Bdellovibrio bacteriovorus: one gene and its partner. The protein of the gene in region 1 interacts with the protein of each later gene in a pairwise test. Links are inferred from orthologs where the notes say so. Each region holds a gene or a part of one and is shown in the gene's direction. Other genes may lie near its edges.

The links.
Region 2: the proteins of grxD (region 1) and AZI86_RS16760 interact in binary tests that used the Escherichia coli proteins (3 or more experiments, as listed by UniProt). The link is inferred for Bdellovibrio bacteriovorus from one-to-one orthologs.

Annotation. Positions count from the first base shown.
Region 1 is NZ_LUKE01000001.1:330,588-333,884, forward strand. What follows is about bases 28-2,999. They hold grxD (Grx4 family monothiol glutaredoxin), read left to right. Parts: upstream 28-1,346; coding sequence 1,347-1,652; downstream 1,653-2,999. Other genes in these bases: AZI86_RS01570 (LTA synthase family protein), read right to left, coding at 28-1,023; AZI86_RS01575 (BolA/IbaG family iron-sulfur metabolism protein), read left to right, coding at 1,100-1,327; AZI86_RS01585 (YgaP family membrane protein), read left to right, coding at 1,654-1,863; AZI86_RS01590 (FAD-binding oxidoreductase), read left to right, coding at 1,872-2,999. In the rest of the region: more of AZI86_RS01570, read right to left, coding at 1-27; more of AZI86_RS01590, read left to right, coding at 3,000-3,254; AZI86_RS01595 (M35 family metallo-endopeptidase), read right to left, coding at 3,247-3,297. UniProt on the Escherichia coli protein: Monothiol glutaredoxin involved in the biogenesis of iron-sulfur clusters.
Region 2 is NZ_LUKE01000005.1:122,736-125,978, reverse strand. The notes cover bases 45-2,962. They hold AZI86_RS16760 (BolA family protein), read left to right. Parts: upstream 45-1,299; coding sequence 1,300-1,626; downstream 1,627-2,962. Other genes in these bases: ettA (energy-dependent translational throttle protein EttA), read left to right, coding at 2,102-2,962; AZI86_RS16755 (hypothetical protein), read right to left, coding at 1,677-1,946; AZI86_RS19425 (hypothetical protein), read left to right, coding at 732-1,298; AZI86_RS16770 (ParA family protein), read left to right, coding at 45-717. Also shown: more of AZI86_RS16770, read left to right, coding at 1-44; more of ettA, read left to right, coding at 2,963-3,243. UniProt on the Escherichia coli protein: Transcriptional regulator that plays an important role in general stress response. Has many effects on cell morphology, cell growth and cell division. Acts by regulating the transcription of many genes, including dacA (PBP-5), dacC (PBP-6), ampC and mreB.

The DNA of each region.
Region 1 (3,297 bases):
CGGCTCAGCCATCAATGCCGGAATGCCTCCCATGATCGCGCCCACGCCTTCAATGGATCTTCGCCCGTTAGCATACCCATTTCGGAAAACCAATGCGTTCTGGCTAAGACGATCTAAAAACGGCGTGTAGGATTTGCCGTTATGAGGCCCAAGATACTCTTCGCCAAAACTTTCTAGCATGATAATGACGATGTTTTGTTTTTGGGTCGGACGTTTGCCTTCCATATGGGAAGGCCCCAAAGAACCATTTAAAAGAGAAAGCATTTCTTCTTTATCGCTGAAATACTTTTCTTGTTTTAAGGTCTGTGCTCCGTAACTTTTAATCAGCGTGAATGTCGAATTTAAAACAAGGTTATTTAATAACGGGGCGGTGAAGACGTTGGCACTCACAAAGTTCACCGGTTTTTTCTGTAGGCCTCCACGAATTCCGATGACGGCAAGAGCAATACAGCCCAAACAAATCAAAGCATGCCCCATCCCCGCTTTAACTTTTTTGCCAGGAGAAAGTTCTTTGAACCAATAAAGATTTTTGGGCGTGCGGCGCAGAACTGCCACGACAGTGATCACAAAAAAGATCACGAGCAAGGTGTTGATCAGAAAAAGCAGCCAGTAACTGGCCACAAAGTTCCAAAATTTACCCGGCACTTCATTGGCGATAAAAAGACCGTCATAAGAAAAACGACGGCCCACAAAATTGATAAATTCGGTATCCACCAAATTCAGAACCAAAAATGGGACATGTAAAAGACAGAAAAAAAACCCCGTCACCCACATCCAAGCGCGATTCCCATTTTTGGGCCAAGGAAAGAAGGAGAGTAGCAAAATCGGCGCTGACACCGAAAGAACCCCGGCGATATCAAATCGCAGTCCCACCACGAAAGACCACAAAATATCGAGGAAAGGTTTGGTTTTAAACAAAGCCCAGTTCCAAATAAGGAACTCGGCACGGGCAAAGGAGTAAAAAACCAAGGCTACCAGAGCCAAAGAGAAGACTTTCAAGGGGCGATATGACGGTCCAAACATGGGGACCACTCTATCCTTAATACAATGCATCATTCAAGATGACTTAAGGGAGGGTTTTTGTTACTTTCCCCCTCCTATGACACCAGTACAAATGAAAGAGCGCTTAGAACAGAATTACCCCGATTGCAAAGTCGAGGTTTACGACTTAACCGGAACTCAGGATCACTATGAAGTTTTCGTGGAAAGCCCGGTGTTTGCTGGCCTGTCTCGCATTCAGCAACATCAGCATGTGATGGCCTGCTTTGGTCCAGAATTAAAAACGGGAGAGGTTCATGCGCTCTCAATTAAGACTAAAATTAAATAATTAATTAAAGAGGTATCTCATGTCTACGACTCACGACAAAATCAAGGGTATTTTGGATCAAAACAAAGTTGTTCTTTTTATGAAAGGAACACAACAGTTCCCGATGTGTGGTTTTTCTGCGCGTGCTTGCGCCATCTTGCAGGACATCGGTGTGCAATTTCACGATGTGAACGTGCTTGAAGACGAAGAAATTCGTTCCGGCATCAAAGAGTTCGGCAACTGGCCCACTATTCCACAACTTTACATCAACCAACAACTGGTCGGTGGTTCTGACATCATGATGGAAATGTACCAATCTGGTGAACTGCAAGAGCTTTTAAAATAACATGAGATGTAATGTTGCCCTGTGGGACCGCATCCTCCGCTTTGTTTTTGGCGTTTTGCTGACGGCATACGCCATCGCGGGTGGTCCGTTTTGGGCGTACATCGGTCTCTACGGTCTGGTCACCTCTGCTTGGGGCTTGTGTCCGGCCTACGCCTTCTTTAGAATCAGAACATTAAGAGATTATCACCGCAGTGTCCCCGACGAAGAATAGGAGGGTCCATGTTACCGCAGGCCTTTTCGGAAATTGATTTTTTAGCCAAAGACCAAATCAAAACCGACGAAGAGAGCTTGAAGTACTGGGGTAAAGATTGGACCACTTATTTTGATATCAAAGCTTCCGCCATTCTTTTTCCGCGCACCGCGGATGACGTTGTTAAAACTGTAAAATGGGCCCGCAAAAATAAAATCGCATTAGTCCCTTCAGGGGGCCGCACCGGCCTTTCCGGCTCCGCGGTCGCCACTCAAGGTGAAGTCGTCGTTTCTTTTGATCAAATGAATAAAATCAAAGATTTCAGCCCGGTGGATCAATCCGTGGTGATTGAACCCGGCGTGGTCACTGAAGCCTTGCAAGAATTTGCGCACAAACAAGGTCTCTTTTATCCTGTGGATTTTGCCGCGACGGGTTCATCGCAAATGGGTGGAAATATTTCCACCAATGCCGGCGGTATCAAGGTCGTTCGTTATGGTTTAACTCGTGACTGGGTGATTGGCTTAAAAGTTGTGACTGGCACAGGCGAGCTTTTGGAGCTGAATAACGGTTTGGTAAAGAATGCCACAGGCTATGATCTGCGCCATTTATTTATTGGTGCCGAAGGTACCTTGGGCTTTATCGTGGAAGCGACAATCAAATTGGCCCCAGCACCTCCGCCAATGAAAGTGTTAGTGATGGCAGTCCCCGGTTTAGATTCCGTGATGAAGATCTTTGCCGAATTTAAAACTAAAACTTCGCTCGTCGCATTTGAAATGTTTTCGGACAAAGCTTTAGCAAAAGTTTTAGAAAATACAGGATTAGCGGCTCCATTAGAAACGCAAAGTCCATTTTATGTTTTAGCGGAAGTTGAAACTCGCAATGAACAAGATGAAGAACATGCCTTGGGCGTTTTTGAAAAATGCCTTGAAGAATCTTGGGTCACAGATGGAGTGATCTCGCAGTCGGAAGTGCAGGCCGCCACATTCTGGCGCTATCGCGAAGACATTTCTGAGTCGTTAGCGAAATACTCTCCATACAAAAACGATATTGCGGTGACGATTTCAAAAGTGCCAAACTTTATGGCCGATCTTGATAAGATTTTGGCCAGCGCCTATCCCACCTGGGAGGTGGTATGGTTCGGGCATATCGGCGATGGCAATTTGCACATCAATATCTTACGTCCCCCAGGAATGAGCAAAGAAGAATTCGTCAAAGAATGCCGCAAAGTGGACGTCATGGTTTTTGATGCCGTTAAGAAAAATCAAGGATCCATTTCGGCGGAACACGGCGTGGGACTGACTAAAAAATCATTCTTAAATTATACACGCTCCGAAGCCGAGATCGGCTTTATGCGCGGGATTAAAAAAGTTTTTGATCCAGACAATATTATGAACCCAGGAAAAGTTATTTAGAATTCTGGCTTGTTTGGCGCGGTTCAAAAAGAAACGAAGCCCA
Region 2 (3,243 bases), on another replicon or contig:
GGCGGTGTTGCCAAGACGACGTCCGTGTTAAACATGGGCTTAAGAGCAGCCATGTACGGCGCGCGCGTTTTGTTTATCGATTTAGATCAACAAGCCAACTTAAGCTTTGCCCTTGGGGTTGAAGACGAAGAAGTTCCGGTGTGGGTTGATATCGCCGAAAAACGCAAAAGCATTGAAGAGTGCGTGCGTTTTATTGAGCCTCATGTGGACTTAATTCCTTCGTCATTAAATAACTCGGTGTTAGACCGAGTCTTGATGAATTCCAATCGCAACTGGGCCCAAGTGATTAAGGCTCCATTAGAAAAAATTAGACACCGCTATGACCTGATTTTGATCGACACGGCCCCGGCGCTCAGTGCCGTGAATACAGCCGTCACCGTGGCTTCAGATGAGATCATTTTACCGGTGAACCCTGATAAATTCTCATTCTTAGGGTTACAGAAAAACCTGACGGAGTTAGAAGACATCAAGAGCGACTTTTCGTTAGATTTCACTCGTAAGATCCTATTCACGAAATTTGATGGGCGAGAAAACACCAGTCATGAACTTTTGCAAAAGTGCATTGATTCTTTTGAAGATTCGCTGATGAAGGGCTATATTCGCACTTCCAGCGAGGTCAAAAACTCGATCCGTTCTGGAAAAAGCCTTTTTGCCGGGAAATCCCCGGTGAAAGAGGACTATGACATTGTGACCCGCGAAGTACTTGGTTTTGCATAAAAAGGAAGTTTCCGATGCCACAGACAAAAGAATACAAAGGTAAAAAAGGCTCTTCTTCATCTTCAAAACGTCGCCCGCGCCATGAGATGGCGGATAAGCTGAATGACGAAGCGGTGGATGCTGTTTCCTCAGAAGAAGCCGTGTACGACGGGGCTGAGGCCGAAACAGAAGCTGAAGCCATTAATACGGAAGCCCTGAATGAAGGTGTATTCCCTGAGGGGCACTCACAAGTTTATGTGGCTCCCGATGATACGTCCGAAGAAACAGCCGCAGAAAAAACTTACGAATCATTTCATCAAAAACAAGAAGAGCCTCAAAAAGTTCACTTGGAGTTTTACGGCAGCGACCTGATTCGCATGAAAGCTCCGAAAGTGATGGAGCTTGCCGACACCGTGGCTGATGAATGGGTGAAAGACGGCGAGTTCCAAGGTTTGCCTGTGGGGAACCCATTTGCGCAATTGGCTGCGTCTAAAGCTTTGCGTAAAGCCAAAGATGTTGAAAAAAAATTAGAAGAAAAAGGCGTCTTTATGATGGCGCGCATGGGTTTAGATTATTTGAAATCTAAAATCGACAAGAAGTAGTATGAATCGCGCCTCGAGAATTTTTGAAACCATCTCTAAAGCATTAACCCCGGTGCATATCGAAATCGATAACGAAAGCGATATGCACTCAGGGCCGCCGAATCGCGAAACTCATTTTAAAGTTTTAGTGGTCTCTGCCGCTTTCGAGGGCAAATCCCGTATTGATCGCCAACGAATGATCAATGATCTTTTAAAGTCAGAGCTTGAAAACGGTCTGCATGCCTTAACGCAAAAGACCTTAACTCCAACGGAGTGGGAAAAACAAAAAGCGGCTTTAAACTTCGAATCCCCCAATTGCCTGGGGGGCTCGAAACACGATCCGAAATAGGTACTGCTTCAGCTCCGACCCGCAGGGCCTGCGCTCTGCTCCTGCCAGCGCTAATCCTCAAATTCGTTTAATTTTGATTTTAATTCGGAAAGCAGTCTTTTGACTTCCTGCAGCTGTTCTTCTTCCGGGGAAAGCTTTGTCGACATTTCTTCAGTAAGGGTGTCCCAGGTACTAAGGGCATCTTGCAGATCTTGATTCAGGCGACCAAACAGCGGACGAGATTTCTTAGTAGCGCCGCCACCCCCTTGGGGGGCCGAAGCCAAAGAACTTTCGTCTTTTTTGAAGGGCGAAGGCCCCTTTGTTATGCTGTCGTCACTCATTCGTCGTTGAATCTTCTGTCTATCTAAGTTGTGAATTCTTCCTCAGTCCTTTGAGGGTCCACAGTTTGTAGAACCGAACTCCATTTGACAAGTATTTTCAGACTGGTACATTACGACCTTTAACTGCTAATACATCCCCAAGGGAGTGTGACATCATGTCTCAAGAGATTATCTACACAATGAAAGGTGTAAGTAAAGTATATCCTCCAAATAGATACGTCCTAAAAGACATCTATTTGTCTTACTTTTACGGAGCCAAAATCGGAGTTTTAGGTCTGAACGGCTCTGGTAAATCCACTTTGCTTAGAATCATGGCAGGTATCGACCATGAATTTATCGGGGAAGCCTTTCCTTCAAAAACAATGAAGGTCGGTTATTTCGAGCAAGAACCCCAGCTTGATGAGTCTTTAACCGTTAAAGAAAACATCTTTGCTGGCATGGGCGAACTTCCAAAGTTGATGAAAGAATATAACGCCATCAACGACAAATTCAGCGATCCTGATTTAGATCCGGACGAGATGAATAAACTTATCGAAAAACAAGGCGTGATCCAGGAAAAATTAGAAGCCTTGGGCGCGTGGGACGTGGATCAAAAGATCGAAATCGTGATGGATGCCCTTCGTTGTCCAGATGGCGACATGGGCGTCACCAAATTGTCAGGTGGTGAAAAACGCCGCGTGGCTTTGGCTCGTTTGATCATGTCAGAGCCAGATATTTTATTACTCGATGAGCCGACGAATCACTTGGATGCAGAATCCGTGGCGTGGCTTGAACAATATCTTTCTAAGTTCCCAGGCACCGTGATCGCCGTGACGCATGACCGTTATTTCCTAGATAACGTGGCAGGTTGGATCTTAGAATTGGATCGTGGTGAAGGCATTCCTTGGAAAGGGAATTACACTTCTTGGTTAGAGCAAAAAGACAAACGCACGGCCAATGAAGCCAAAGACCAAGCCCGAAAAGCGCGCACGTTAGAGCGTGAGCTTGATTGGATCCGTCAAGGAGCGAAAGCTCGCCAGGCGAAATCAAAAGCGCGTATTTCTAATTATGAAAACTTGCTGAAAGAAGCCTCTCCGGAAAAAATCCAAGAGATGTCTATCTATATTCCACCGGGACCTCGTTTGGGCGATATCGTGGTGGAGGCTCATGGTGTTACCAAAGCCTATGATCACAAAGTTCTTTTGGATGACGTCAGCTTCACCATTCCGAAGGGTGCCATCGTCGGCGTTATCGGGCCGAACGGGGTCGGTAAATCGACATTGTTCCGCATGATCACGGGCAAAGAAAAACCAGATTC